4 regions of the Nonomuraea sp. NPDC050310 genome follow, and region 3 is predicted to be linked to each of the others. Evidence: riboswitches for the same ligand, from Rfam matches in the RefSeq annotation. Region 3 holds a riboswitch; each other region holds the start of a gene.
The links. A riboswitch is a leader RNA that binds a small molecule or an ion and turns the genes downstream of it on or off. The one in region 3 is predicted to bind cyclic di-AMP.
Positions count from the first base shown of each region.

Region 1: linked by a shared signal. The riboswitch ahead of AB0I67_RS40385 (C40 family peptidase) and the one ahead of AB0I67_RS36660 (hypothetical protein) in region 3 are both predicted to bind cyclic di-AMP.
Region 2: linked by a shared signal. The riboswitch ahead of AB0I67_RS32045 (CHAP domain-containing protein) and the one ahead of AB0I67_RS36660 (hypothetical protein) in region 3 are both predicted to bind cyclic di-AMP.
Region 4: linked by a shared signal. The riboswitch ahead of AB0I67_RS28555 (C40 family peptidase) and the one ahead of AB0I67_RS36660 (hypothetical protein) in region 3 are both predicted to bind cyclic di-AMP.

Region 1 is NZ_JBFAKP010000033.1:54,575-62,028, reverse strand. Features, by position in the region: gene AB0I67_RS40395 (M48 family metallopeptidase) at 1-881, opposite strand, end outside; gene AB0I67_RS40390 (hypothetical protein) at 916-1,692, opposite strand; gene AB0I67_RS40385 (C40 family peptidase) at 1,796-2,356, opposite strand; cyclic di-AMP (ydaO/yuaA leader) riboswitch at 2,406-2,550, opposite strand; gene AB0I67_RS40380 (alpha-amylase family glycosyl hydrolase) at 2,793-4,295, opposite strand; gene AB0I67_RS40375 (NlpC/P60 family protein) at 4,333-5,307, opposite strand; gene AB0I67_RS40370 (NYN domain-containing protein) at 5,400-6,713, opposite strand; gene AB0I67_RS40365 (phosphotransferase family protein) at 6,815-7,454, shown strand, end outside.
Region 2 is NZ_JBFAKP010000018.1:112,238-119,691, forward strand. Features, by position in the region: gene AB0I67_RS32025 (AMP-binding protein) at 1-302, opposite strand, end outside; gene AB0I67_RS32030 (DUF6716 putative glycosyltransferase) at 357-1,523, opposite strand; gene AB0I67_RS32035 (hypothetical protein) at 1,520-2,449, opposite strand; gene AB0I67_RS32040 (aldo/keto reductase) at 2,614-3,429, shown strand; cyclic di-AMP (ydaO/yuaA leader) riboswitch at 3,733-3,886, shown strand; gene AB0I67_RS32045 (CHAP domain-containing protein) at 3,898-4,614, shown strand; gene AB0I67_RS32050 (ABC transporter substrate-binding protein) at 4,951-6,285, shown strand; gene AB0I67_RS32055 (sugar ABC transporter permease) at 6,394-7,356, shown strand; gene AB0I67_RS32060 (carbohydrate ABC transporter permease) at 7,353-7,454, shown strand, end outside.
Region 3 is NZ_JBFAKP010000024.1:115,430-122,883, reverse strand. Features, by position in the region: gene AB0I67_RS36675 (TrpB-like pyridoxal phosphate-dependent enzyme) at 1-413, shown strand, start outside; gene AB0I67_RS36670 (DeoR/GlpR family DNA-binding transcription regulator) at 655-1,434, shown strand; gene galT (galactose-1-phosphate uridylyltransferase) at 1,431-2,492, shown strand; cyclic di-AMP (ydaO/yuaA leader) riboswitch at 2,560-2,696, shown strand; gene AB0I67_RS36660 (hypothetical protein) at 2,700-3,644, shown strand; gene AB0I67_RS36655 (DinB family protein) at 3,745-4,239, shown strand; gene AB0I67_RS36650 (site-2 protease family protein) at 4,242-5,555, opposite strand; gene AB0I67_RS36645 (response regulator transcription factor) at 5,677-6,294, shown strand; gene lanKC (class III lanthionine synthetase LanKC) at 6,494-7,454, opposite strand, start outside.
Region 4 is NZ_JBFAKP010000014.1:136,099-143,552, reverse strand. Features, by position in the region: gene lysX (bifunctional lysylphosphatidylglycerol synthetase/lysine--tRNA ligase LysX) at 1-1,442, shown strand, start outside; gene AB0I67_RS28560 (LuxR C-terminal-related transcriptional regulator) at 1,800-1,985, shown strand; gene AB0I67_RS28555 (C40 family peptidase) at 2,063-3,091, opposite strand; cyclic di-AMP (ydaO/yuaA leader) riboswitch at 3,101-3,254, opposite strand; gene AB0I67_RS28550 (amino-acid N-acetyltransferase) at 3,519-4,088, shown strand; gene AB0I67_RS28545 (RDD family protein) at 4,175-5,734, shown strand; gene AB0I67_RS28540 (RDD family protein) at 5,873-6,322, shown strand; gene AB0I67_RS28535 (hypothetical protein) at 6,536-6,685, shown strand; gene AB0I67_RS28530 (Lsr2 family protein) at 6,789-7,124, shown strand.

The DNA.
Region 1 (7,454 bases), on a different contig from region 3:
GTGCCGTTGAGCACGTCGCGGTTCTTGGCGTGGCCGAGTTCGTGCGCGACGATCAGCTCGACCTCGTCGGCGGGCGCCTTGAGCAGCGTGTCGTACACGACGATGCGGCGGGTGGCGCCGAAGCCGGAGACGTAGGCGTTGAGCGCGGTGGTGCGCCGGGAGGCGTCGGCGATGAGCACGTCGTCGACGGGCACGCCGTCGCGCTGGGCCATGGCGAGCAGGTCGGTGCGGAGCTGGCCGGGAGGCATCGAGCGGAAGTCGTTGAAGAGCGGCTCGAAGACGATCGGGTAGACGAAGGAGGCGGCGAGGGTGAAGGCGAAGGCACCGGCGGCGGCCGGGATCCACCAGCGCTTGAGCCGTCGCGCCAGCGCCGCCAGCACGACGATCATCACGCCGAGGATGGCGACGCGGACGGCGATGTTCTTGAGCCGGTCGGCGCTCCACGAGCCCCAGTCCTGCGTGGACAGCCCGAACTCGCGCAGCCGTACCTCGTACCACATCCCCAGCGGCCAGCGCAGCGCCTCGACCAGCAGGGTGAGCACGAGCACGCCCAGCAGCACCCGCAGCCACCACGGCCCGCGCAGCAGGGCCAGGACGCGGGCGCCGAAGGGCGTGGCGATGAGGATCCCGGCGAAGAGCACGGTGAGGCCAAGCGACAGGTAGGCGGGCGCGCTGAGCGCCGAGTCGAACGCCTGGGCGCGGGCGATCTCGGCCGGGGTGAAGTCACGGGCCGGATCGGGCTGCACCCGCAGCGGCAGCGGGTCCCAGGGCGTGGTGAAGGCGACCACGGCCACGATCGCCGCGCCCAGCACGGCCAGCGCGATGCCCGCCTGCCTGCGCAGCAGCCCCGGCCTCGGTGCACCGCGCTCCCCCTCGGCCATCGCCTCTCCCTGAACCTCTCCTTGAACCTCTCCCTCAAGCCCCCGCTCCGTCATCGCCTCTCCCCAGGTGCTTGAGATGGGCGCGCCATCTCGCGGTGAAGTCGCCGAACGGCGTCAGATCAAGCTTGCCCTGCGCGGCGTCCCGGTAGAGCCGCACGAGCCGCGCCTCGCCGTACTCGGCGGCGATGAGCCGGCAGGCGAGCCACGCCTCCTGGTAGGCCTGAGCCTGCCGGGGCGGCCCGAAACCCTCCGGCAGCCGGTACGGCAGGCGTCCCGCCCGGATGTCGGCCAGCAGCTCGGCGGCGGCGGCCTCGACGCTCAGGCCGGAGTCGCGGTAGGCGACGTAGTCGGCGAAGCCCTCGCGCAGCCACGGCGGGACGCGGCCGGTTCCGGCGGCCACGTGGGTGAGCTCGTGGGTGAGGACGACGTCGCGGCCGGTCTCGGTGAGGCGGGTGTAGCCGCCGGGGACGATGATCACCCGGCCCTGGTCGGCCAGGGCGGCGAGGCCGGCGAGGGCTTCGGGCGCGGCGCCGATCAGGCGGGCGGCGCCGGCGTCGGTGGCGGGGACCAGGACCAGGGGCCGGACCCGGGTGGCCAGCGTGCGGTCCACGCGGGTGGCGGCGGTGTCGGCGCGGCGGGCCAGGTCGGGGAGGTCGAGGCCGGCCGGCGTGCCCGGCTCGGCGAGCACGCGGGAGGCGGCGCCGTGGGTGGCGGTGGCCCCGCGGAAGGGGGCCGGCGGGTCGAGGGGGGCGGCCGCGGTGCAGGTGAGCGCGAGCAGCAGTGCGGCTCTGCGGGTCACCCGGGTCGGCATCCTGCCAGGTTAGCGGCACCCGCCCACCCAGCCGGAAAAGCCGGAAAGCAGAGGGGGAAACCGGCGAAGGCCCCGCCCGGAACAGGGCGGGGCCTTCACGAGGTCAGCCGCCGGGGCGGACCGCTCCGGCGAAGGCGCGCTTGCGCCAGCCGCTGAGCTTCTCGACCCGCACGGTCTTGCCGGTGCGAGGCGAGTGGACCATCCGGCCCTTGCCGACGTACATGCCGACGTGCCCGCGCCCGCTGAAGAACATCAGGTCGCCGGGGCGCAGGTTGCGCCACGACACCTTGGTCCTGATGCCCGCGTACTGGCTGTGCGTCACGCGCGGGATCCTGATCCCGGCCTTGCGCCAGGCGTACTGGACGAGGCCGGAGCAGTCGAACGAGCCGGGCCCGGTGGCGCCGAAGCGGTACGGGTCACCGATCTGGGCCTTGGCGACGGCGACGGCCTTGGCGGCCCTCACCTTCTGCCTGGCCGCCTTGGCGGCCCGGGCGGACCGGGCGGCCTTGGCGGGCCAAGCGATCTTCGCAGGCCGCCCGGTGGTCGTGACCACCGTGGCGGTACCGCTCGAAGTGACCGGAGCGGCGGCGGGGGTGTTCGTCACGGCCTGTGCCGGAGTGGCGGTGAGGCCGGTGAGGGCGGTGCCGAACACGACTCCGCCCATGGCAAGGCATGACAAACGGGGGATCTGACGGGTAGACAGGGTGTCTCCTCGGGACTTCCACGAACGCCTACCGGGTTAGCTGACGGATTCGGGCGTGGAAGGTCGCCCTACAGCGCGCTGCGCTGATTCACCCCTGGAACTCTGGGTCCCCGGCTCCGCGCCTCCTGGCTGCGCGGATTCGGCAAGCGGATCTCAATCTGTCCGATCGGCGATCTTGCGGCCGACTCGCGAAATCGCGGCGTCCTGGCTGGAACGCCGCGAGGCCAGAAGGTACCCCGCACGCCAACGGAGGGCAAAGCCACCGTCAAGAGTCAGGATTTCCCCGCGCGATAGTCAGAAGAGCGATCCCTGCTCCATCACCGTTTCGTGATGTCTTTGTGATTCGCGTCACATTGACCTCCTCACAATGCCCGTCAAGTCACATCTGTCACATGCGTCACACCAGTTCGAAGATCGCGTGACCGAAGCCGTCGAGCCGGATCCAGTCCGCCGCCGCGCCGGATACGAGCCGGCCTCGCGAACCCGGCAGTTCGACCGACGCCGGCGCGGCGCCCGGGTTGACGGCGACCACGAACCGCCCGCGCCGGTAGACGAACGGGTAACCGGCGTGCAGCACCTCGACCGGCTCCGCCGTACCGAGATCGGGATGGGCCCGGCGCAGGGCGATCAGCTCGCGGACGGTGTGCAGCAGCGAGCCGGGGTCGGCGCGCTGGTCGGCGACGTTGGGGCGCGCCGGGTCGGGGTCGGCGGGCAGGTAGGTGATCTGCGGGTCGGCCTTGTCCCACTGCATGGGGGTACGGGAGCCGGCGCGGTTGTAGCCGGGCAGGAGCCGGCTGCCCTCGACGTCCGGCAGGCCGGGCACGTACCGCATGCCGATCTCGTCGCCGTAGTAGATCGCCGGCAGGCCCGGCCAGGTCAGCAGGAAGGTGAAGGCGGCCCTGAGCTGCTCGCCCTCGCGCGTACCGCTGGCCAGGCGCGGCCAGTCGTGGTTGCTGGAGGGCAGCGAGATCAGGCCGGAGGCGCCGATGACCTCCATGGCCTCCTGCCACTCGGCCAGGAAGTGCGCGGTCGTGCCGGCCCCGGCCGGGTCGAAGTAGGGCGAGTCGATCTTGTCCCACTCGGTGGTCACCGCGCCGTTGTCCCACAGCGAGCGGAAGGCCAGGCCGGAGAAGTGCAGGAAGAAGTCGGCGTGAAAGCCGCCGGGCACCGAGACCTTGGGATCGCCCCACTCCGACAGCAGCACGGCCTCCGGGAAGGCCTCGTCGAGCCAGCCGCGCAGCTCGCGCCAGAGCTTGGCGGTCTCCACGTGGCCGGGGTCGTCCTTGACCAGCGAGGCGGCCATGTCCACCCGGAAGCCCGACACGCCGCGCTCCAGCCAGTGGGACATGATCTCGCGCAGCGCTCTGCGGTTGACCGTGGGCCCTTCCGCGTCGACCGGCTGGCGCCAGGGCTCGGCCTCGTCCTGACGCGCGTAGCCGAAGTTCAGGGCCGGCTGGAAGGCGAAGAAGTTGGGGCGGTAGGAGCCCGGCCGGCTGCCCGGTGAGGGCACGAAGCCGGGGACCTCACGGTCGGACCAGATGTAGCGGTGGTCGCCGGGGTCGGCGGCGGAGGCCAGGAACCACGGGTGCTGGTCGGAGGTGTGCCCGGCGACCAGGTCGAGCAGGATGCGGATGCCCTTGGCGCGGGCCTTCTCCACCAGGGAGAGCAGGTCCGCCTCAGTGCCGTAGCGGGGGTCGATGCTGAAGTAGTCGCGCACGTCGTAGCCGGCGTCGGCCATCGGCGAGGCGAAGCACGGGCTCAGCCAGAGCGCGTCGACGCCGAGCCAGGACAGGTAGTCCAGGCGCGACTCGATGCCGGCGAGGTCGCCGATGCCGTCGCCGTTGGCGTCGGCGAAGCTCTGGGGGTAGATCTGGTACAGGACGGCGTCACGAAGCCACACGGAAGCGCCCCTTTATAAGGTGATATTTCTCACCACCTTAGGGGCGGACGGCGCCTACCAGCGGTCTGCCGTAGTCGGCGAGATTGACCACCTTGACCACGTCACCGGTCTGCGGCGCGTGCACGATCTTGCCGTCGCCCGCGTACAGGCTCACGTGCCCCAGGCCCTCGCTGAAGACCAGGTCGCCCGGCTGGAGCGCCTTGAGGTCCACCTTGCGGTTGGCGCCCCAGGCCCACTGGTCCCACGTCGTGCGCGGCAGCTCCACGCCGCCCGCCCGCCAGGCGGCCTGGGTCAGCCCGGAGCAGTCGAAGCCGTCCGGCCCCGTGCCTCCGTACCGGTACGGCTTGCCGACCTGGGCGTAGGCGAACGTGAGCGCGGCGGCGGCGTTGCCTCGGGCCGGGCCGTTGTAGACCAGACCCGGGCTGTTGGGGTCACCGGTCTTGTAGGCGCCCAGCCGGACCAGCAGGGCTTTCTGCTTCTTGATCAGCTTGAGGATCTCGGACCGGTCATCGGCGACCTTGTCCCGCTTGGCGTCGGCGTCGCTCAGCGCGCTCTCGGCCTCGTCCCGCTGGGCCTTGAGGCCCTGGTTCTCCTGGAGGAACTGCGCCAGGCGCTGGCCGCGCTCGGCGGCGAGCTGGTCGGCCAGGGCCATGCCGGTGAGCGTGTCGGCCGGGCTGTCGTTGCCGAGGACCACCGTGGCGGCGGTCAGGTCGGTGCCGGTCTGGTAGCTGTCGACCGCCATGGTGACCACCTGCGAGCGCAGCCCGGCGACGGTGGCCAGCTTGGCCTTGTAGCGCTCGTTCAGCTTGCCGTACCGGCTCTTGGCGGCCTTGTAGTCCTCGGTCGCCTTGTTGTAGCGGTCGACGACCTTGTCGGCCTGGTCGTTGAGCTTCGCCAGGCGGGCCTTGGCCTGCCGGACGGTCGGCTTGGGGTCGGCGACCGCCCCGCCGGGATGTACCAGCAACGCTCCGACCGCCAATCCGGCGACCAGCGGTACCCGGCCCAACCTCACAGCGTCGCCTCCCAGTGATCACACCTGGGGCAAATGGTACAGAAGTTGCAGGTGTGAACTGAACGCTTCGGGGAATCCTGCCCCGGCAAACGCTAGGCGCGGCCGAGCCGGCGCAACAGCAGAGCGGACGGAACCGGTCTGGCTCCCATCTTCCGCACCGATTCGGCCACCTCTCGGTCGGAGGAGACCACGGCCACCGCGCGGCCCGGCGGCTCGGCGCGCACGAGCTGCCGGATGAGGTCGTCGGCGATCTCCCCCGGCTGGCTGAACAGCACCCGGACGCCGCGCGGGGCGTTGACCGCGACGTGCGCGTTGAGCTCGGCGCCGTCGAAGACCACGGTGACCTCGATGCGGGTCTGCGCGACCAGCCCGGCCAGGCCGGTCATCAGCCGGGCCCGCTGGTCGGCCAGGGTCAGCGTGCCGTACCCGGTCTTGGTGACGTTGTAGCCGTCGATGATCAGATGGACCTGGGGCAGCGCCACGATCTGGTCGAAGAGCTGCGGGTCGTCGTCGGCCAGCGCCCGCGCCGCGACCTTGGGCGTGCCCGGGGCCAGGCCGGTGACCGAGTCGGCCGGCCGGTGGATGGTGGTCGGCAGCGCCAGCTCGCGGCGCAGCCCGGCCGAGGCGTCCTGCAGCGCGTCAAGCAGCACGCGGATGCGCGCGTCCTCGATGCTGCGGCCCTCGCGGGCGGCGCGGCGGGAGGCTTCGAGCTGCCGTTCGACGTCGTGGAGCCGTTCCTTGAGCCGGCGCAGCTCGGCCTCGCCCGAGCTGCCCGCGCTGGCGGCCAGCGATCGGGCCTCCTGGGCCTCCTGCTCCAGCTCCTCGGCGCGCCGGTCGGCGGCCTTGGCGCGCTCGCGCGACTCGTGAAGCTTGCGGCGCAGGTCGGAGTTCTCCGCGCGGGCCGCCTTGAGCTGCTCGCGCAGCCGCTCGGCCTCCTCCTTGGCCGCGCTCTTCAGCGCGGCGACCTGCTCGCGCAGCCGCACGACGGTCTGCTCCTGCGCGCTGCCCTCGGCGGCGGCGGCCACCTGTTCGAGGTCGGCGCGGGCGGATTCCACCATCTGCGGCCAGCCGGGCGGGCGGATGAGATAGGCAGCGGCAGCCACCAGCACGGGGTCGGCCGCGGGCGGGACGGTGCCTTCGGCCAGGCTCGCCGCGAGCTCGGGCCAGCCCTTCTCGACGGCCTCGGCGACCAGCTCGCGGAATTCCTTGTCGTTCTCGAGCTGGGCGGCGATCGGCGCGCCGCCGAGCTTGGCGCGCTTGCGCGGATCGAAGCGCGCGATGCCGCGCAGCGGCGGCGGAATGGCGGCAGCGGGCGCCGACCCGAGCACCTGGGCGGCCAGATCCACGACGTTGAGCCGGACTTGCTCGGGAAGCGGACGAGACAGGCCTTCGCCGGCTGAGCTCATCCTTACGCCTCCGTCAGGTTGTCTTTCTTTTCACAAGGGTACGGCTGCCGCACCCGTGACCGAACCTGGACAAGCGCTTGGTAGGGGTATACGACTGTGCCATGCCGGAGCAGTTGCGCACCTCCACCCGCGACCTCGACGACCTGCGCCTGCGCGTCCAGACCTGGCTGCGCGGCCGGACCGGCGAGCGCTCGGCGGTCTCCGAGCTGGAGCGCCCGACCGGCAACGGCCTGTCCAGCGAGACGCTCTTCTTCACCGCCAGGCTCGCCCCGGACGGCCGCGAGCAGCGGTGCGTGGCCCGGCTGGCCCCGGCTCCCGAGGCGGTCCCGGTCTTCCCCAGCTACGACCTGGGCGCCCAGTTCGAGGTGATGCGGCTGGCCGCCGGGCACGTGCCGGCCCCGCGCCCGTTGTGGTTCGAGCCCGATCCGGCGCACCTGGGCGTGCCGTTCCTGGTCATGGCGCGGGAGGAGGGCCTGGTGCCGCCGGACGTCATGCCGTACACCTTCGAGGGCTGGCTGCTGGAGGCCGACCCGGCCGACCTGCGGCGGTTGCAGGACCGCACGGTCGGCCTGCTGGCCGCCCTGCACACGGCGCCCCTGTCCCCCGGCCGGCTGGACTTCCTCGGGCCGCCCGGCCTGCGCGCGCACGTGACGGCGACCCGCCGCTACTACGACTGGGCGCACGGCGCGCTGCCCGTCCCCCTGCTGGAGCGGGCCTTCGCCTGGCTGGAGGACCATTGGC
Region 2 (7,454 bases), on a different contig from region 3:
ACCGGCAGCACGCCGGCGTACAGGCAGCCGAAGAAGGCGTCGGCGAAGTCGGGGCCGGTGTCGTAGGCGAGCAGCACCCGGTCGCCGGGCGCGGCCAGCCCTCGCAGCGCCGCGGCGACCGCCTGGGCGCGCTGGTCGAGCTGGGCGTGCGTGACGGCGATGAGGTGCTGGTCGTCGAGCACGTAGACGTGCGGCGCGACGTCGGGCAGGGTGGCGGCGCGCAGGCGCAGCAGGGCGGTGAGAGTCCCCGGGTGGGAGCCCGGCGGGGCCGCCGGGGCGATCTCTGGCGAGATTTGCGTCACGCGGGGAGGCTGGCACGGGGGACTTGTAAGTGATTGGGAAGTGGTTGCAAAGCGTCACGCCAGGGCGCGGCGCAGCTTGCGCTTGGCGCGGTAGCCGGCGCGCAGCAGCCGCGGCGGCACCTCGACGCGCAGCCGGGCCCGGCGGCGGGCGGCGGCGTGCTCGGGCCCGTCGAGCAGGGAGCGCGAGCGCATCCGCGGCCCGGCGGCCAGCGCGGTGAGCAGGCCCACCCAGTCGCTGTCGCGCTGGAAGTAGTTGGCCTCGCACCAGGCCGGATCGGGATCGCGGAAGCGCCCCGCGGCCAGCTCGGCCAGGGAGCCGAGCACCCCGCTGCCCTCGAAGACCAGGTTGATCATCTCGGCGCTGACCCCGAAGTCGTCCAGCACCAGCAGGGGCACCTCGCGGGCGATCGCCTCCAGCGCCGCGGTCGAGCTCACCGTGACGAACCCCGCCGCGCGGTCCAGATGCTCCTGCATGGAGCCGGCCTCGAAGCTCAGCCGCCCGGGCTCGCCCAGGTCGCGCCAGAGCCGGGGGTAGGGGTGGCGCTCGTTGTGCGTCTGGCGCTCGCCCTCCAGCGCGCGGAGCTTGACCACGACGTCCAGGTCGGGCCGGGCCTCGGCCAGCTCGGCCAGGGCCAGCAGGATCCGCTCGCGCTGCTCGCGCGGGCCGGGCACCTTGGCCTGCGTGGCGAAGACCACGCGCCGCCGCTCCCCCGCCGCCTGCGGCCGGCCCGGCGTGGGGGCCGTGCGCAGGAAGGGCAGCCGGGCCAGGCCGACCGCGCCGCCGCCGCCGAGCTGCCGGGACAGCGCCTCGAACTCGGCCACCTCGCGCGCGCTGTGCGCCACGAACAGGTCGCAGCCGCTGCGGTAGAGCCAGGCCTTCTCGGTCGCCGGCACCGCGATCCCCGGCAGGCCGGTGACGAACACCGGGCGGGGCCGCAGCCCGGCCAGCACCGAGGAGACCAGCACGTCGACGACCGGGCCGGTGCAGGCCACCACGATGGCGTCGGGGCGCAGCCGCTCCGCCGTACGCCGCAGGGCCCGGGCGGACAGGACGCCCGCGAGCGGGCGGGCGCCCGCGGCGGCGGCGATCTGCTGGGCGGAGGGCACGATCGGGGTGCGGACGACGGCGAGCTCGGCGTGGCAGCCGGCGGGCAGATCGTCCAGGAGGCAGGCCGCCCACTTCAGGTAGGAGTCGGAATCGGCGACGGCCAGGATCTTCACGGTCGGGCGGCTCTTCCTGAGAGGCCGGAGGCCGGGCCCCCGGAGAGGGTGAGATGGTCGCGCAGGTCGGGTGCGGCGCGGCTGGTCCACCAGTCGTCGGGGACCTCGACCGGCTCGACGGCGACGCCGCGCGGGCTCAGCAGGACACGCAGCGAGCTGATCGCGGTGGAGGGCAGGCTGAGCACGCGCTGCTCGGCGCCCAGGCCGCGCAGGCTGAGCTCGGCGGGCATGCCGGGCTCGTGCACGGTGATGCCGGGCCGCTCGCGCAGCAGCGCCAGGTCGGTCGGGTCCTCGCGGCGGTGCGGGAAGTAGGCGACGGGCTCGTCGGCCGCCAGCGCGGTGATCCAGCCGAGGTAGCGGTCGCGGTGGACCAGGCCGTTGCGGACCAGCGAGGTGCCGAGCACGACGGTGCGCTGCGGCGGTCCAGGCCGGTCGAGCGGCTGCGCCCGCAGCCAGGCGAAATCGTGGCTGATCACGTCGAACCCCGCGGCTCGTACGGCTTCCGCCAGCCGCTCCTCCACCGGCAGCGCGGTGAACACCGTCACCCGGCGCTTCCCCGCGTGCAGCCGCAGCCCGGCGGCCAGCCCCAGCGCGCGGCGGGCCACGCCCGGCGTCGCGCGGGCACGGACCAGCGGCCGGCCGGGACCCGCGGCCAGCAGCTCCAGCAGCCGGATGGTCGCCAGCCCGTCGTCCACGATCACCACCGGCCGCCACGAGGTCAGCCAGCGCACCTGCACGCGGCCGGAGAAGGCGTCGCCCACCGCCCCCAGGCGGCTGGGCATACGTTCGCGCGGCTCGGCCACCTCCACCCCCAGAGGCAGGCCGAGCCGCGCGAGCTCGGCGCGGGTGGCGCGCAGGGCGCGCACGCCCGCCCGCGGCACGATCACCGTCGTGGGCCCGAGCAGGCCGGCGTGGTGGGCTTCCACCGCGCAGATCATCTGGAGTGGCGATTCCACCCAGGCCGGCCACACGCTATGGGCCTCCCTCTCCTCACGGAACCGCACGGGCGATCCCGCGGGCCGACGACCGTGGCCCGACACTAACCCGGCCCTCTGACGCCATCGGTAACGCAGGGTGAACAATGAGATGCATGAACTCACTGCTGCTCAACACCGACGGCGTCCAGATTCCGCAGCTCGGCTACGGCGTCTGGCAGGTGCCCGACGAGGACGCCGAGCGGGCGGTCGGGCTGGCCCTGGAGGCGGGCTACCGCAGCATCGACACCGCGCGGCTGTACAACAACGAGGAGGGCGTCGGCCGGGCCGTGCGCAACTCCGGGCTGCCGCGCGAGAAGCTCTTCATCACCACCAAGCTCTGGAACGACGACCACGGCCGGGTGGCGGAGGCGTTCGAGGAGAGCATGGCGCGGCTCGGCCTCGACCAGCTCGACCTGTTCCTGATCCACTGGCCCGCGCCCAAGCAGGACCTCTACGTCCAGGCGTGGAAGGAGCTGGAGCGGCTGTACCACGACGGCCGGGTGCGCGCCATCGGCGTCTCCAACTTCACCGTCAAGAACCTCCAGCGGCTGATGGACGAGACGCAGATCGTGCCCTCGATCAACCAGATCGAGCTGCACCCCAACCTGCCGCAGACCGAGCTGCGCGCCTTCCACGAGGCCAACGGCATCCTGACCGAGGCGTGGAGCCCGCTCGGCCAGGGCCGGGGGCTGCTGGAGGAGCGGGCGCTGGCCACGCTGGGCGAGAAGCACGGGCGCACGCCCGCCCAGATCGTGCTGCGCTGGCACATCCAGCTCGGCAACGTGGTGATCCCCAAGTCGGTCACCCCGTCGCGGATCAAGGAGAACATCGACGTCTTCGACTTCATCCTGGACGCCGAGGACATGGCCGCGATCGGCGCGCTGAACAACGGCAAGCGCCTGGGTCCCGACCCGGCCGAATTCGGCTGATCCCGGCCGTTGCGTTCCCCCGGTCCCGGGCCGGGGGAACGCCGTCGGCAAAGGTAAAGTCAGGGGCTGGCGGAGGGTCCGAAAAAGATCTACTCATGGGGGTCCGGCGAACCGGCCGATTCCCCGATCGCCCTGCCCACAGGGGTTTTCCGTAGATCGGCGGCTATTGATCTACAGCCGATTTTACTGCCCGGACATTTACAGATTTGTAATCTCCTTGCCGCGTGTATTACCTTTTGGTCACTCCCGGCAAACGAACGGCCATCCGTTCCTTGCCTTGACCGACCACCTCTCACAGGCCCCCGCCTGTGACCGCTGAATCCGCCACCGCGCGGAACCGGGGACCCAAAAGTCTCACTGGGGTGAATCGGCGCCGACCCCGCCAGGGGCGCGCCGTAGGGCAGCTTCACGTCCGAACCCGTCAGCTAACCCGGTAAGCGGCATGAAGCAAGGAGTGTCCTTTCCCTCATGGCAAAACACCGTCGCGTGCGTCCTTCCAAGGCCCAGCTCGTCTCCGCCGGTCTCGGCGCCGCCCTTTTCGCGGCCACCGGATTCGGCGCCCACGTCGCACACGCTGACACCGTCAAGCCCGAGATCGGCGGCGTCCCCGAGGTCGCCGCACTCGCCTTCAACGCCCCCAAGGAAGCACCCGCCGCGCCCGCCGCGGCACCCAAGGCCGCCATGCCGGCCAAGCCGTCCCTCACCAAGGTCCTCGGCCTCGCCCGTCAGCAGATCGGCGTGAGCGAGAACTCCAGTGGCGGAGGCACCAAGTTCCAGAACTGGTACGCCGCCTCCAAGCGCGCCCAGGAGACCATCAAGCGTGACGGCGGCTCCACCAAGGCCTACCTGAACGCCGCCTGGTGCTCGATGTTCGTGTCCTGGGTCGGCGAGCACACCGGCGCCCGCAGCTCCGTTGGCTGGGACGCCTACACCGTGACCCACGCCAAGTGGTTCAAGAACAACAACCGCTGGGGCACCACGCCCAAGCCCGGCGCGGTCGTCTTCTTCTCCTGGTCCGGCAGCAAGAGCCTGGACGGCATCGCCCACGTGGGCTTCGTCGAGAAGGACAACGGCAACGGCACGATCACCACGATCGAGGGCAACACCGGCAACGGCAAGGTCGAGCAGCGTGTCCGGCCGAAGTCCCAGGTCGTCGGCTACGGCTACCCCGAGTACGGCAAGTAGGAGCTCGCGGCCCGTCCCCCGGGCCGCCTCCACTTCCCGGTGACCACCGCAGAAGCGCCCGCCCCTCCCAGGGGCACCCCCTCCCCAAGAGACGCCCGCCCCTCCCCAGGGGCGGGCGTTTCTTGCGTGTTTCGCGACACCCAGGATGGGAGCGCTCCCACCATCCTCTCCGTCCCCTTCATGCCGACATATCCGTTTAAGAAACCAGAAAACGCTCTCTCGGTCACGGTTGTGTTTCAGCCCGTTGACGAGCGAGCCCACCATGGCCACTCTTCATGGGAGCGCTCCCAAGCCTCACCCCCGAATCCCCCACGGGCGCACACGAAAGAGGACCTCATGACCATCAGCAAGCGCCGCGGCGCGGTCGCGGCCCTGGCCGCCATGGCGCTGGTCTCCTGCGGCTCGAACGGCACCACCACCCCCGCGGCCACCGGCGGCGCCGGCTCCCCCGCCGCGCAGGCCGAGCCGATCACCATCCGCGTGCAGACCTTCGGCGGCGGCGCCAACTTCGGCTACAAGACCGCGGTCGAGAAGTGGAACGCCGAGCACAAGGACATCCAGATCAAGCACGAGAACCTCACCGACCAGTTCGAGCAGCAGTACTGGCCCCAGATGATCCAGTGGCTGCAGGCCGGCAGCGGCGCGGGCGACGTGGTGGGCATCGACGAGGGCGGCATGGGCCTGGCGAAGGCCAACAGCGCCTGGTGGGCCGACCTGAAGGAGTTCGGGCTCGACAAGCGCCAGGCCGACTTCCCCGCCTGGAAGTGGGAGAACGGCGTCGCCGGCGACGGCAAGGTCTTCGCCCTCGGCACCGACATCGGCGGCATGAGCCTGTGCTACCGCAAGGACCTGTTCAAGAAGGCCGGCCTGCCCTCCGAGCGCGACGAGGTCAGCGCCCTGTGGCCGACCTGGGACGAGTTCATGAAGGTGGGCCAGCAGTTCCAGGCCAAGGTGCCCGACACGAAGTTCACCGACGGCACCAACACCCTCTACCAGGTGCTGCTCTACCAGGAGGCGGCCAAGAACGGCAACGTCACCTACTTCGACAAGGACAACAACCTGATCGTCGACAAGAACCCGGCGGTCAGGACGGCGTTCGACTTCGCCCAGAAGATGAGCCAGGGGGGCCTGACCGCCAAGCTGCGCAACTTCACCGACGAGTGGGCGACCGGCACCCAGAAGGGCTCCTTCGCCACCCTCGGCTGCCCCTCCTGGATGCTCGGCGTGGTCCAGGGCAACGCCGGTGACGCCGGCAAGGGCAAGTGGGACGTCGCCGCGGTCCCGGGCGGCGGCGGCAACTGGGGCGGCTCCTGGCTCGCGGTGCCCAAGCAGAGCAAGCACCCGAAGGAGGCCGCGCAGGTCGCCGACTACCTGACCAGCGCCGCCGTCCAGGCCGACGTGTTCGCCGAGTTCGGCAACATGCCGAGCAACACCAAGGCCCAGGCCGACCCGAAGGTGCAGGGCGCCAAGAGCGAGTTCTTCGACAACGCGCCCTCCGGCGAGATCTTCGCCAAGTCCGCCGCCTCGCTCCAGCCGGTCTTCCTCGGCGTCAAGCACGCCCAGGTCAAGAACGCCATCGAGTCGGTCATCCAGGGCATGGACGACGGCTCCGTGCCGCACGACAAGGCCTGGCAGCAGCTGGTGGACGACGCGGTGAAGGCCGCGGGCTGACCTAGATCCCGGACTCCGGTACGGCGGCGCGGCCCGCCGACTCGCCGAGCGGGGGCCCGGCCGCCCCGCCGTACCGGATCGTTCCCGACCCGTCTGGAAAGGTCTCCCATGAGCCTCAACGTGGCGCCGCCGCCCGCGGCCCACCGGCCTCCCCGCGGTTCGCGCCGCAGAACGCCCTCCACCGGCCGGCGGGGCTGGTCCGCCTTCGACCTCAAGGCCGTGCCGTACCTGCTGGTCTCCCCCTACTTCCTGCTGTTCGCCGCCTTCGGGCTGTTCCCGCTGGTCTTCACGCTCTGGTACTCGCTCTACGACTACGACCTGGCCGGCACCACGGAGTGGGCGGGCCTGGACAACTACGCCAAGCTGCTGGCCGACGAGGACTTCTGGAACGCCGTCACCAACACGACGGGCATCTTCTTCCTGGCCACCGTGCCGCAGATGCTGATCGCGCTGATGCTGGCCAACGCGCTGAACAAGCGGCTGCGTTTCCGGCTGGCGATCCGGATGAGCGTGCTGTTCCCGCTGGTCACCTCGGTGGTGGCGGTGGCGATCGTGTTCAGCCAGCTCTTCGCGCGCGACTGGGGCCTGGCCAACTGGCTGCTCGGCCTGGTCGGCGTCGAGCCGATCAACTGGCGGGCCGAGCGGCTGCCGAGCTGGATCGCCATCGCGCTGATGGTGGACTGGCGCTGGACCGGCTACAACGCGATCATCTTCCTGGCCGGGATGCAGACCATCCCGAAGGACCTGTACGAGGCGGCCGCGATCGACGGCGCCTCGCGCCGCCGGCAGTTCTGGCAGATCACGCTGCCGATGCTCAAGCCCACGATGATCTTCGTCGTGCTGAACTCCACGATCGGCGGCCTGACCCTGTTCGCCGAGCCGACGACGTTCTACAACGGCAACGTGGACGGCGGCTCGCAGGGCCAGTTCCAGACGGTGGCGATGTTCATCGTCAAGCAGGGCTTCCGCGAGTTCGACTACGGCTACGCCGCCGCCGCGGCGTGGATGTTGTTCCTGCTGATCCTGGTCGGCGCGGCGATCAACTTCGTGCTCGTGAGGAGGATCAGGTGACGAACTGGAAGCCGGCCGTCATGACGCGGGTCATGCTGGCCTTCACGGTGATCCTCTCCGTCTTCCCGCTGTACTGGATGCTCGTCATCGCCTCGCGC
Region 3 (7,454 bases):
CCCCGCTGCTGAAGATGCACACGCTCGGCCACGGCTTCGTGCCCGACCCGATCCACGCCGGCGGGCTGCGCTACCACGGCATGGCGCCGCTGCTGTCGCACCTGTACGAGCTGGGCCGCTTCGAGGCGGTGACCAGGTCGCAGCGCGAGTGCTTCGAGGCCGGGGTGCGTTTCGCCAGGACCGAGGGCATCGTGCCGGCGCCGGAGCCCACGCACGCCCTGGCCGAGGCGATCGCCGAGGCGTTGCGCTGCAAGGAGACGGGCGAGGAGAAGGTCATCCTGACCGCGTTGTGCGGGCACGGGCACTTCGACATGTCCGCCTACGACCGCTATCTCTCCGGCGAGATGCGCGACTTCGTGCTGCCGCAGGAACGCATCGACGAGGCGCTCAGCGCCCTGCCGCAGGGCCGCTAGCGGAGCCGGGGGACCCCGTCGGGGTCCCCCGGGTTCAGCGCGAGGCTGGGCGCTTGCCGTGGTTCGCCTTCTTCTTCTTGCGGGCTCTGCTCTTGCGCGCGCGCTTGGCCATCGGCGTCTCCCGACATGTCAGGCTATGTGGTGTAGGTCACACCGTCTCCCGGCACACCGGCCAGGTCAAGCGCTCAGTTTCCAACACCGCCATGTCATAATTTGGTGGAATCTGTTGGAAGGAGGCGTCGTGCTCGCACAGCAGCGGCAGCAGACGATTCTGGAGCGGGTCCGGCGCCACGGCGCGGTCCGGGTGGCCGAGCTCGTGCGCGACCTGGGCGTCTCCGACATGACCGTCCGGCGCGACCTGGAGGTCCTGGCCGAGCGCGGCCTGCTGGAAAAGGTGCACGGCGGCGCGACCATCGGCGGTCCCGGCTCCACGGAGGAGCCCGGCTTCGCCGCCAAGACCACGCGCCAGCAGCCGGAGAAGGAGGCGATCGCGCGCGCCGCGGCCCGTCTCGTCCGGCCCGGCACCGCCGTCGCGCTCTCGGCCGGCACCACCAACTGGGCGCTGGCCCACCACCTGATCGAGGTCCCGGACCTCACGATGATCACCAACTCGATCCAGGTGGCCGAGGTCTTCCACCGCAACCAGCGCGACGACCGCACGGTCGTGCTCACCGGCGGCGTCCGGACCCCCTCCGACGCCCTGGTCGGCCCGGTCGCCGTCGCCGCGCTGCGCACGCTGCACGTCGACACCCTCTTCCTGGGCGTGCACGGCATGAGCGTGCGCGCCGGATTCACCACCCCCAACCTGCTGGAGGCGGAGACCAACCGCGCGCTGGTGCAGTGCGCCGGGCGCCTGGTCGTCCCCGCCGACCACACCAAGTGGCAGACGGTGGGCATCAGCACCATCGCCGAACTGTCCCAGGCCGACGTCGTCATCAGCGACGCGCGCCTGGACGCCGAGGCGCGCCGGGACCTGGCCGAGCGCGCCGGAGAACTGATCATCGCGGAGGAAGCGTCGTGAAGCGCACCATCACTCACCTGGCCGACGGCAGGGAGCTGATCTACTACGACCGGCGCGACGACGCCGACCGGTCCGCGATCGACCGCCGCCGCCTCGATCCCCGCCCGCTCGCCTCCGAGCTGCGCTACGACCCGCTCACCGAGGAGTGGGTGGCCATCGCCGGCCACCGCCAGAGCCGCACCTTCCTGCCGCCCGCCGACGAGTGCCCGCTGTGCCCGTCGACCGCGGCACGCGCCTCCGAGATCCCGGCGAGCGAGTACGACGTGGTGGTCTTCGAGAACCGCTTCCCCTCCTTCTCCACCAACCTCGGCGACTACCCCCAGGTCGGCGGCCTGAGCGAGGTGCGACCCGGCGTGGGCCGCTGCGAGGTGGTCTGCTTCACCTCCGAGCACGACTCCAGCTTCTCCCAGCTCAGCGACGAGCAGGTCGAGCTGGTCATGGAGGCCTGGGCCGACCGCACCGCCGAGTTGTCCACGATCGAGGGCGTCGAGCAGGTCTTCTGCTTCGAGAACCGCGGCGAGGAGATCGGCATCACCCTCCCCCACCCGCACGGGCAGATCTACGGCTACCCGTACGTCACGCCGCGCACCCGGCTGCACCTGGCCGCCGCGGCCAAGCGGCCCACGCTCTTCGCCGACGTGCTGGCCGCCGAGCAGGCCGGGCCCCGGGTGGTCGCCGCCAACGAGTTGTGGACCGCCTTCGTGCCGGCCGCGGCGCGGTGGCCGTTCGAGGTGCACCTGTACCCGCATCGCCAGGTGCCGGACCTGCCGGCGCTCACGGCCGAGGAGCGGGCGGCGTTCGCGCCGCTCTACACCTCGGTGCTGCGGGCCTTCGACGGGCTGTTCGGGTTGCGCATGCCGTACATCGCGGGCTGGCACCAGGCGCCGGTACGGCAGGGCCGCGAACTGGCCTACCTGCACCTGGAGCTGTTCTCGGTCCGGCGGGCGCCCGGCAAGCTGAAGTACCTGGCCGGATCGGAGTCGGGGATGGGCGCGTTCGTCAACGACGTACCGCCGGAGGAGGCGGCCCGACTGCTTCGATCACAGGTAGATCACTAAGCGATCTCGGCTTGGAGTCGCGTTACCTTGGTTTTACCGTTAGTATCCCTCTCGCAACGGCTGTCACAGCCGTCGCACGCCTAATCCCGGGCGCGTCGCCCGGGAGCCGGGGACCCATCGCACCCTGGGGTGAATCCACTTCGGTGGTAGGGCATCTCCTGCCCGAACCCGTCAGCTAACCCGGCCGGCAGAAGGAGAGGAAGGTTCGTGGCGGCCAAGTCCGCGATGGTCACCGCGGGGATTCTCACCGCGGTCGCACTCACCTTCGGCACGTTCCCCGCCGTCGCCGCGCCCAAGCCCACCGAGCCGGAGCTCCGCGCCGAGCTGGTGAAGCTGAACAAGAAGGCCGACAAGCTCATCGAGGCCTACAACGCCAAGCGCGTCTCGCTGGGCAAGGCCCAGAGTGCGGAGAAGGCGGCCAAGGCCCGGCTGGCCCAGGCCGAGGCGCAGCTCGCCGAGGCCGAGAAGCTCATCACCCAGCTCGCCGAGATCCAGTACCAGAACAACGGCTCGCTGCCGCCCTTCATGCCGACCGACGCCGTCGGCGCCGCCGTCTTCGACGCGGTGACCGACCAGCAGCAGGCGGCCATCCAGGGCGTGCAGGCCACGCGGGACGCCAAGAAGCTCGCCGCCGACCAGGCCTCGACGCTGGCGGTCACGATCAAGAAGGAGAGCACCGAGCTCGCCGCCCAGCGCGACGAGGCGGAGAAGCTCATCTCCGACATCAAGAAGAAGCTCGTGGAGCTCGTCCCGTACGGCACGGGCCGCCGCTCCGACGGCTCCTTCGCGCCCGAGCTGCCCAGCGGGTCGGACAACATCACCCCGCGCACGCGGCTGATGCGGGCGGAGATCCAGAAGAACTTCAACCTGCAGTACACCGTCGGCTGCTACCGCGTGGACGACAGCGGCGAGCACCCGCTCGGCCGGGCCTGCGACTTCATGATGAGCAGCGGCGGCGCCATGCCCTCCAACGCCGGCAACGCGCTCGGCGACCAGGTCGCCGCGTGGGCGATCAAGAACATGGACAAGCTGGGCGTCAAGTACGTGATCTGGAAGCAGCGGATCAACCAGGGTTCGGGCTGGCGGGCCATGTCCGACCGTGGCAGCATCACCGCCAACCATTACGACCACGTGCACATCTCGATGCTCTGAGACGTGGTGCGCCCGGGCATCTGGCGCGGAGGCCCGGGCGCATCGCCCCCTGCAAACCGGTACAGCATCGCCCCCTGCAAACCGGTACAAATGGGGGACTATGCAACGTACTGAGCCTCCCCATGTCGCCCCCGAAGCCGAGACCCTGACCGGTTTCCTCGACTACCAGCGCGAGACCCTGGCCTGGAAGTGCTCCGGCCTGACCGACGAGCAACTCGCCACCCCCGCCGTCGAGCCCTCCTCCATGTCCCTCCTGGGCCTGCTGCGGCACCTGGCCGACGTGGAGCGCGGCTGGTTCCGGCGGGTGATCGCCGGCGAGGACGCCCGGGCCCGGCACTGGCGCGAGGACGACCGGGACGCCGCCTTCCACGAGGCCGCCTCCGACACCTACGAGGCGGCCTTCGCCGCCTGGCAGGAGGAGATCGCCCGGTCCAGGAAGATCCTCGCCGAGCGCGCCCTCGACGACGTGGTCGCCCACGACGGCGACCGGTTCACCGTGCGCTGGATCGTGGTGCACATGATCGAGGAGTACGCCCGCCACAACGGCCACGCCGACCTGCTGCGCGAGCGGATCGACGGGGCCACCGGCGAGTAGCCTCAGCCCGCCAGGCGGACCGGGTTGACCAGGTCGGCGTAGACCAGCAGACCGGCCATGAACATCATCAGGAACGCCAGGGCGTAGGTCAGCGGCAGGACCTTGGCCACGTCGACGTGGGCGGGCTCGGGCCGGCGCGTGATCCTCGCGAAGCCGCGCTTGAGCCCCTCCCACAGGCCGCCCGCGATGTGGCCGCCGTCCAGCGGGAGCAGCGGGATCAGGTTGAACATGCCGACCGCCAGGTTGAACATGGCGATCAGGTTGACGTAGAAGAGCAGCTTGTTCTCGATCGGGGTGTCGAGGGTGGCGATCTCGCCGCCGATGCGGCCGATGCCGACCACGCCGATCGGCCCGTTGGGGTCGCGCTCCTCGCCGGAGAAGGCCGCGTGCCAGACGCCGACCATGCGGTTGGGCAGGTTGACCAGCGACTCGCCGACGCGGGCGATCATGCCGCCCATCTCGCTGACGGTGTAGCCGATGCTCTGCCGCTCGACGACCGCCTGCGGCTTGACGCCCAGGTAGCCGACGACCTCGGTCTTCTTGGCGTCGTCGAGCTTGGGCATCTCCTGGGCGATCAGGTTGACCTTGAGGTCCTGGCGCTGCCCGGCCCGCTCGATGCCGAGGGTGACCTGGGCGGCTCCGGCGCTCCTGATGTTGCCCTGGATCTCCTCCCAGGCGCTGATCGGGCGGCCGTTGAAGGCGACGATCCTGTCGCCGGGCTGCAGGCCGGCCAGGATCGCGGGGGTCTTGGCGTCGGCCGGGGTGCACTGGCGGTTGGGGTTCTTCGTGAGCTCGGCGGTCGGGATGACGCACTGCGGCATCTCGGCCACCACCGGCTTGGCGGTGGCGACGCCGAAGCCCATGAAGATCACGCCGAAGAGGATGAAGGCCAGCACGATGTTGGTCAGCGGGCCGCCGGACATGATGACGACCTTCTGCCACCACTTCTTGCGGTAGAACACGCGGTCCTCGTCGCCCGGCCGCACCTCCTCCTGGGCCAGGTCGCGGGCCTGCTCGACGAGGGCCTGGAACGGCCCGGTGGAGCTGCGCCGGAGCTTGGCGGGGTCGTCGCCGGGGCGGGGCGGGAGCATGCCGATCATGCGGATGTAGCCGCCGAACGGCAGCCACTTGATCCCGTACTCCGTCTCGCCACGCCGCTTCGACCACAGCGTCGGCCCGAAGCCGACCATGTACTGGGTGACCTTCACGCCGAAGAGCTTGGCGGGGAGCAGGTGCCCGATCTCGTGCAGCCCGATCGACACCATGAGCCCGACGAGGACGATGACAATCCCCGCCAGGAAGATCAACAAGTCCATGCACACCCTCCCGTTGGCCCTCAGACTAGTCGAAGTCGCCATGACTGAACCGCTTGCGCACCCTTTGCCGACTCGACAGACTTCGTTGACAGTGCGCAGTCGCACGATCACCCTGGGACATGTGGGGAGCACGTTGATCCGGATCCTGGTCGCCGAGCACCTTCCGCTGGTGCGGCGGGGCCTGGTCGCCTCGCTCGAAGCGGAGCTGGACCTGCAGGTCGTGGCCGACGTCGGCACCGGCGAGGACGTGGTGCCGACCGCGCTGGCCCTCCACCCCGACGCGGCCGTGATCGATCTGGATCTGCCCGGCGTCGACGGCCTGGCCGCCGTCGAGCGGCTGCACGAGAAGGCGCCCTGGTGCCGGGCGCTCATCCTGGCCGCCCACCCCAACCCCGGCCTGGTACGGCGAGCGTTCGCGGCCCGCGCCGCGGGCTTCCTCAGCCTCGACGTCGCCCCCGAGCAGCTCGCCGAGGGCATCCGCCAGGTGGTGGCCGGGCGGCGGGCGGTCGAGCCCGACCTGGCCATCGCCGCGCTGGAGTCCGCCGACAACCCGCTGACCAGGCGCGAGCTCGACGTGTTGCGCATCGCCGCCCGGGGCGCGCGGTCGATCGAGATCGCCGACGCGCTCTTCCTGTCGGTCGGCACGGTCAGGAACCACCTGTCGCGCATCATGTGCAAGACCGGGGCCCGCAACCGGCTCGACGCGGTCCGGATCGCCAGCGACTCCGGCTGGCTCTGAGCCCGCCACGGGCGAACCCGTTCGGGGGTCCTCGGCGCCGGGGTGGCACGGGGGGCCGGGCCGGCGCCGAGGACCTCTTCGGCACTGGCGGCGACCACGACCTCCCCCACGATGGCCATGACCTCCACCAGCGACGGTGGGACCGAGCCCCGGGAGAACCGCGCCGCTCTCCCGGGACCCGGATTCTGCTGGGGACACCTCAGTGGATCGCGGTGTCCCCATGAGTCTGGGGTGACGGTGGCGAGAGCATCAGCGGGAGGCTGACGCGCTCGTCGTGCAGGGCGGCGCCGACGGCCAGAAGGACCCCGGCGCTGCCGGTCGCCAGGTCCATGGACAGCCGGGTCAGCCCTTCGCCGGGGAAGGCCAGGTCGGCGCGGTAGCGCACCGCGTGCCAGCCGAGGCCCTGGAGCTGCTCCTCCACGCCGGGGTCGTCCGGCCGCCGGGCCAGGTAGGCGAGCGTGCCGGCCCGGCCGTTGAACAGGCCGGGCAGCAGGGAGAAGGCCGGCCGGGCGGCCCGGTCGAGGACGGTCCGGGCGGCTTCGAGCTCGACGCCGGGCCGGTGGGTCAGGAACTCCTCCAGCACCCACGCCGTCCCGGCGGCGCCGCAGCCGAGACCGGGCGGGGTGGCGAGGCCGCGGCAACGGGCCAGGTCGAGCCGGAGCGCGCGTTCGGCCAGGTCGTACTCGCCGGCCCGGAGCAGCAGCAACGCCGGTCCGGTGGCGCCGTGCAGCAGGCCGGGGCCGGGGAAGTTCTCCCGCTCCAGCCGGGAGGCGACCACGTCCACCACCTTGAGGGCGCGGGTGTGCAGGTCGGCCACGCCGGTGACCTCGGCCAGGTGCAGCAGGTTGAGCCCGATCCCGGACAGGCCCGAGTGCAGGCCCAGGCCGAGGTCCTCCCAGCGTTCGCGGCAGGCCGTCGCCACCAGGTCGAGCGCGCGGGCGTGGTCGCCGAAGCCGGCCAGCACGTGCGCGATGCCGTGCAGGCCGTCGTAGAAGCCGAGCCGCTGGCCGGGTCGGACGGCCCGCTCGGCCAGCCACCGCTCGTACTCGGGGAAGCGGCCCGCGCCGGTGACGGCGAGCGCGTGCAGCACGCCGGCCGCGCCGTGGGCCAGGTTGAGCCCGCCGGTGGTGAACTGCTCGATGCCGCCGGGGAAGAGCCGG
Region 4 (7,454 bases), on a different contig from region 3:
AGAAGCTCGACCGCCTCCGGAGTGAAGGTGTCGACCCGTACCCGGTCAACTTCCCGCGTACCGTCACCAACGCCGAGCTCAAGGAGAAATACACCGACCTGCCGCCCGACACCGCCACCGGCGACCGGGTGGGCGTGGTCGGCCGGGTCATGCTCAGCCGCGTGGGCGGCAAGCTCTGCTTCGCCACCCTGCGCGACGGCAGCGCCGACCTCCAGGTCATGATCTCCCTCGACCGGGTCGGCGAGGAGTCCCTGGCCGCCTGGAAGCGCGACGTCGACCTGGGCGACCACGTCGGCATCGAGGGCGAGGTCATCACCTCCCGCCGCGGCGAGCTGTCCATCCTGGCCGACACCTGGCAGATCACCTCCAAGTGCCTGCGCCCGCTCCCGGAGAAGCACACCGGCCTCACCGACCCCGAGGCCCGCGTCCGGCAGCGCTACGTCGACCTCATCGTCAACGACGAGGCGCGCAAGATGGCCCACATCCGCAGCGCCACCGTGCGCGCGGTGCGTGACTTCTGGCACGAGGAGGGCTACCTCGAGGTCGAGACGCCGATGCTCCAGCCGATCCACGGCGGCGCGGCGGCGCGTCCGTTCAAGACGCACATCAACGCCTACGACATGGAGCTCTACCTCCGCATCGCGATCGAGCTCTACCTCAAGCGGCTCGTGGTCGGCGGCATCGAGAAGGTCTTCGAGATCAACCGCAACTTCCGCAACGAGGGCGCGGACTCCACGCACAACCCCGAGTTCACCATGCTCGAGGCCTACGGCACCTACCTCGACTACAACGACATGGCCGACCTGACCCAGCGGATGTACCAGAAGGCCGTCGTGGCCGCCCTGGACACCACCGTGGTCAACCACGACGGCGTCGAGATCGACCTGGGGCTCAAGCAGTGGCCGCGGATCACGCTCTACGGCTCGGTCTCCGAGGCGCTCGGCGAGGAGGTCACCACCGAGACCTCCCTGGAGCACGTGCGCAAGCTCGCCGACCGGCGCGAGATCCACTGGGACCCGAAGTGGGGCCAGGGCAAGCTGGTCCAGGAGATCTTCGAGGCGCTGGTCGAGCACACGCTGATCCAGCCGACGTTCGTCATGGACTACCCGGTGGAGACCTCGCCGCTGACCCGGCAGCACCGCGACAACCCGCTGCTCACCGAGAAGTGGGACCTCATCGGTTTCGGCACCGAGCTCGGCACCGCCTACTCGGAGCTGATCGACCCGATCGAGCAGCGCCGCCGGCTCACCGAGCAGTCGCTGCTGGCCGCCGGGGGCGACCTCGAGGCGATGCAGCTTGACGAGGACTTCCTGGCCGCCCTGGAATACGCCATGCCGCCGACCGGGGGCATGGGGGCGGGCATCGACCGGATGATCATGGCGTTCACCGGCAAGAACATCCGCGAGACCATCCTCTTCCCGCTGGTCAAGCCCACGCACTGACCCGTTCGCCCGACAGCCGGTACGGCGTGCCGTACCGGCTGTTGTCATGTCGGCGGTCATGACCGGACCGGGGGCCGGCGCCGCCGCGGGAGGCGGGATACGGGCCGGGCGGGAATCCGGGATCGGCTGGGTCGAAACCCGGAGGGGCCGAGGCGCTCATCGCGACCGCACAGACGCCGACATATCGTGAGTAGTTCACATTGTGTGGATCATGTCAATGGCGCTGGTCAAGTGGGGGGATCGGCGACCTTGACGACCTTTCCGGAATGCGTTTACGGTTTCGTCGGGCGAGACGCCGCCGAGGGCTTCTGCTGTGGGGGGAGGCTACGGATGGATTTACTCACCGAAGGCGTTGAGTTGAGCCGCGCTGATCTGGCTCTGCTCGCCGAACTGGCCAAGGGAGTGACCGTGGACAGGGTGGGGCGAAGGCTCGACGTCAGCGGCCGGACCGTACGGCGCCGGCTGCGGGTGATCTGCGACCGGATCGGGGTGGCGACCGCGATCGAGGCGGTCGCCTGGGCGGCGCGTCGCCAGCTCATCTGATCCGACGACCGGGCTCGCGGTGGACCGGTCCGCTCGGCTCGGCCGGCTCAGCCGTCGATGCAGTCGGCTCGGTCGGCTCAGTCGGCGATGCGGACCGCGCCCGCCCACGGGCGGTTGCCGATCGGCGCCAGCCGTACCACGTCGCCCGTCTGCGGCGCGTGCACCATCATGCCGCCGCCCACGTAGATGCCCACGTGGTGCAGGTCGTTGTAGAAGAAGACCAGGTCGCCCGGGCGCAGCTCCTCGCGGGAGATGTGCCGGCCGGCGGTCCACTGGTCGCCGGTGTAGTGCGGCAGGCTGATGCCGACCTGCTGGTAGGCGGCCATCACCAGGCCGGAGCAGTCGTAGGAGTTGGGCCCCTCGGCGCCCCAGACGTACGGCTTGAGCTGCTGGGTGAGCGCCCAGCGGGCGGCCTCGGCGGCCTTGCCCTGGCCGATGATCGGCAGGTCCACCCGGGTCGCGCGGCCCCGCGAGCCGGCCTGGCCCAGGGCGCGGCGGTAGATGGCGCTCTCGACCTTGGCGACCAGCTTGGTGATCTTCCCGCGGCGCTCCTCGAGGTCGGCGACCAGTGCCTTGACCTCCTTGATCTGCGCTGAGGCGGTCCGCTCGGCCTCCTCCGCGGCGGCGATGGCCACGGAGACCTCCTTGAGCTGGTTGCTGTGCTGCTCCTCGATCGCGGAGGTGGTGGCGACGTTGTCGAGGAAGAGCCCGGGGTCGCCCGACTGGGTGAAGGCCCAGGTGCGCTCCAGGCCGCCGGAGATGTAGGAGCTCTGTGCCAGGGAGGCGGCCCGCGCCCGCTTGCCGGCGAGGTCCTGCTGGCGGGTGGAGAGCGTCTTCTGCGCCGCCGCGGCGGTCTTCTCGGCTGTCTTCAGCTTGACGCGCTGCCCGTTGAACTGCTCGCTGAGCTGACCGATCTCGGTGTGCATCTTCTCCGCCCGCGCGGCCAGCTCCTTGAGGCTGGGCTCGGGGTCGGCGGTGGCGGGGCCGAGCGGGAGGGCGAGGCTGAGCGCCGCCAGCGCGGTCGCGACGACGGCGAAACGTCTCCTGCGTTCCGGAGGGCGGGCGTCGCCCGCGGTCTTCTCCCCACGGTCGCGCGTGCGCTTCACCAACCAGCCACCTCTCCTGTTCGGGCGCCGACCGGGTTAGCTGCCGGGTTCGGGCCGGAGTAGCCCTACCAGGCCGAAGACCTGGATTCACCCCCGCGCTCCCGGGGCGGGAGCGCTGTGGTTCCCCGGTTCCCCCGACGAGGGGATTGGGCGCACCCCTTCGCGGGATCTCGAAGGGATATCGACGCTGGACACTAGTGCACGATCAGTTCGTGCTCAACCAGAACTGCCAATTCCGTTGAGGTTTGGCATCCGAAGGATCACGGGCGGATCACGTGCTTGCGGCCATAGCCGGGCATTTTGCGGGGTTTACGGTGGTTTGGTGCGTTCGTGAGCCTGGGGGCGGGAGGGACCGCTCCAAACGTTCGCCACAGGATCATGCCCGGGATACGGCCCAGCCGTAAAGGCGTCGGTACGCTGAAGGGTCATGGAGCAGGTCGCCGAGCCCGTGCTGCACAAGAGGCAGATCACCGTCCGTCGTGCCAGGACCGCCGATGTCCGGACGATCAAGATGCTCGTCGACACCTATGCCGGAGCCGGGCCCCGATTGCTGGAGAAGGCCACCGTCACGCTCTATGAGGACGTGCAGGAATTCTGGGTCGCCGAACATGACGGAAAAGTCGTGGGATGCGGCGCGTTGCATGTCCTGTGGGAGGATCTCGCGGAAATCCGTACGGTCGCGGTGGATCCCGATCATCGTGGACTCGGCGTAGGCCACAAGATCGTGTCAGCGCTCATCGGAACCGCAGTGGAACTGGGTCTGCGCAGGGTCTTCTGCCTGACCTTCGAGGTCGACTTCTTCGCCGGGCACGGATTCCGCCCGATACAGGGAACGCCCGTCTCGCCCGAGGTCTATGCCGAGCTCCTGGCCTCGTATGACGAGGGTGTGGCGGAGTTTCTCGACCTCGAACACGTCAAGCCCAACACCCTCGGTAACACGCGCATGCTGCTGCATCTCGCGGCTAATGACTCGGCTGTTGACCGAGTGGAAAGGTGATTGTTGATACCTATGCCGATACCTTGGGCAGCAGCAAGCATGTGTCCTGACATGTGCCACATGCGAACTCGAAGTGAGGTGACACGGTGAGCACCGGACAGCCGCCGTATCCACAGGATGATCCCGGTGAGAACGACAAGCCCCGGGCTCCCGAATACGGACAGCAGTACCCGGGCCGTGCCCCGGGTGAGGCCGACCCCGACGTGACGGTCGTGGGGTATCGCACTGACGGCGATCCCTACGGTCAGCAGGGGTACGGCCAGCAACAGCCATATGGCCAGCAGCAGGGCTACGGCCAGCAGCCTGGTTACGGTCAGCAGCAGCCTGGCTATGGCCAGCAGGCCCAGCCCGACTACGGCCAGCAGGCCGCTTCGGGTCAGCAGGGTTACGGTCAGCAGCCCGGCTACGGGCAGCAGCCGTCGGGCCAGCAGGGTTACGGCCAGCCCGCCTCGGGTCAGCAGGGGTACGGCCAGCAGGCCCAGTCCCAGCCCGGCTACGGCCAGCAGCCCGGTTACGGCCAGCAGCCCGGCTACGGGCAGCAGGCTCAGCCCGACTACGGCCAGCAGGCCGCTTCGGGTCAGCAGGGGTACGGCCAGCAGGCCCAGTCCCAGCCCGGTTACGGCCAGCAGCCCGGCTACGGCCAGCAGGCCCAGTCAGGCTCCGGCCAGCAGCCCGGTCAGCCGGGTTACGGCCAGCAGCCCTCGGGCCAGCAGTACGGCGCCTCCGGCCAGCAGGGCTACGGACAGCAGTCCCAGCCCGGCTACGGCCAGCAGCCCGACTACGGCCAGGCCGCGGGTCAGCAGGGATACGGCCAGCAGTCCCAGCCGGGTTACGGGCAGCAGCCCACCTCCGGCCAGCAGGCCTACGGGCAGCAGCCCGGTTCCGGCCAGCAGGCCTACGGCCAGCCCGCCTCGGGTCAGCAGCCCGACTACGGCCAGCAGGGCTACGGCGCCCAGCAGCCCTACGGCTCGCCCGGCACCCAGCCCGGCTACGCCCAGCCGCAGTACGGCGCCCAGCAGCCCGGCTACGGTCAGCAGTACGGCGGGGCACAGCAGCCCGCCTACGGCCAGCAGCAGGGCTACGGCGCCACGCCGTACGGCCAGCCGGGCTACGGCCAGCCCGTCGGCCTCCAGCCGCCCGGCGCCCCGGCGCCCCTGGCGGAGTGGTGGCAGCGCCTGGTCGCCCGAATCGTCGACGGTCTCATCTTCGGTGCGATCGCCGGCATCCTGAACGCCCTGTTCATCGCGGTGCTGATCACCTCGTCGAACGCCTGGACGGGCAGCTCCTCGGGATTCCTGAGTGCCACCATCGGCTCGCTGATCCTCTGGATCCTCATCGGCGCGCTGTACATCGGCTACGAGTTCTTCATGACCAAGGCCAAGGGGCAGACCCTCGGCAAGATGGTCATGGGGATCAAGATCGTCCCGGTGGGCCAGGCCATGCCTCCGGGCGGGCTCGCCTCCGACATCGCGCTCAAGCGGGCCGGCGTGACCTGGGGCGGTTACGCGCTCTACGGACTTCCGATCGTCGGTTTCGCCGGGCCGATCCTGGTCCTGGTGAACGCGCTCGCGCAGTTCTGGAACAAGCCGCTCGCGCAGACCTACGCCGACAAGTTCGTGAACACCGTCGTGGTGAAGGTCAAGTAAGGCCGACCGAACAAAACAGGGGCCGGCTTCCCGCCGGCCCCTGTTTCGTACCCGCTCGCCGTACCAAACTGTGAGATATAGCCCTCCGCCCCGGAGAGGTGAGCGCATATGGCGCCCCCGCCGCCTGAGACCAGAGTGATGCCCGCCGAATGGTGGGAACGCTTCACCGCGCGACTCATTGAGGCGCTGGTCTTCGGCGTCCTGTATTACATTCTGTCCCTTCTGCTCTGGCTGTTCTTCCGGTCTGTCGGGTTGCTGGAGGCGTGGGAGGGCCGGCTGCCGGGGTTGTGCGCGTGGGCGGCGGCCGGCGCGGCGTATACCTGGTACGACTGGAGGGCGCTTTCGGGGCGCGGTCGCACCTTCGGCAAAGCGATCATGAGGATTCGGGTCCAAGGGCAGGGCGGGGCCTTAGGGAAACGCTCGCTCCTCTATCCTGGGCTCGCCATGGCGATGGGGATTCCCGTGGTGAATCTCCTCGCTGGAATGCTCGCGTTCGCCGTGGGTCTGTTCATCTTGATCGACAAGCCGCTACAGCGTGGTCCGCACGACAGGCTCGCCGGCACCTGTGTGGTCAAAGACCCTCGATGACGTGGGAAGCGACACATTTCCGGAAATTTCGCATGATCCGGTAAGAAGTCTGGCCGGACTGGCATTAGGCTGAGTACGCAGTGCCCGTGAACCCGAAGGGGAGACGGGGCGCTGGTCACGCTAGGGTCGGGTACGTGTCCGGCGGCGCGTGGTCGCGCCGCTCGTCCGTGGTGTTGCTCGTGCATAAAGCGCACCCAGTGGAGTCGAGGACGAATGCAAGCTGTAACAGACGTATTGGCAGCCCTGCTTCCCCCGGCGGTCGTGGCCGCCGCCTTCATCTATGGGGTCGTGAAGCTCGTCAAGTCGGAGGCCGCCGCCACCCGCGGGCAAACCGCCGCCGATGGGGCCGAGAAGCAGAACTGATCCGCCGCCTCCAGAATCACGCGGGCGCTGAATTGTGTCCGCGCCTTTCCGGGTATATGTTTGGGCAGGCGAATGCAGTAATACTCCGGAAAGGAATGCGTAGATGGCCAAGCAGATCCAGGAGATTCTCATCGATGACCTCGACGGAGGCGAGGCCAATGAGACGGTCGGCTTCGCTATTGACGGCATCTCCTATGAGATTGACCTCAGCGAGGGAAACGCCAAGAAGCTGAGGGACGCGCTGTCGCCTTTCGTGCAGTCGGCGCGGAAGTCGGGCAGCGGCGTCGCACGCCGTCGTGGCGGCCGTGGGAGCTCCCGTCAGATGACCCGCGAGCAGAGCTCTGAGATTCGCGCCTGGGCCAAGAGCCGCGGACTGAACGTCAGCGAGCGCGGTCGCATCGCGAAGACGATTGTGGACGAGTACGAGCGGGCTCACTAGCGGACGACCATGCGCTTATGACGATCGCCTAGAACCCCGGCGGATGCCATAAGCGCATGATCGCGGGTGGATCCGGTTTATTGGACGTTTCTCCGGCGTGTTTGATCACGCCGTGCCGCTCTGCCGTACCCTCGGGTACGGGAGGGGCGGGTGTTCGCCGTCGGCGATCGGCGGGCGCGCTACATTAGGCCTGGCACGGCCTGTGGATCTCGTGATGTTTCTCCGGATCCAGCTAAACATCGTTCGCTTGCGGCGTATCGGGAACACACCACCCTCAGATGGTAGTTGGATGGAGGGTGAACGCCCTGCTCTCGGGGAACGTTCTCTGCT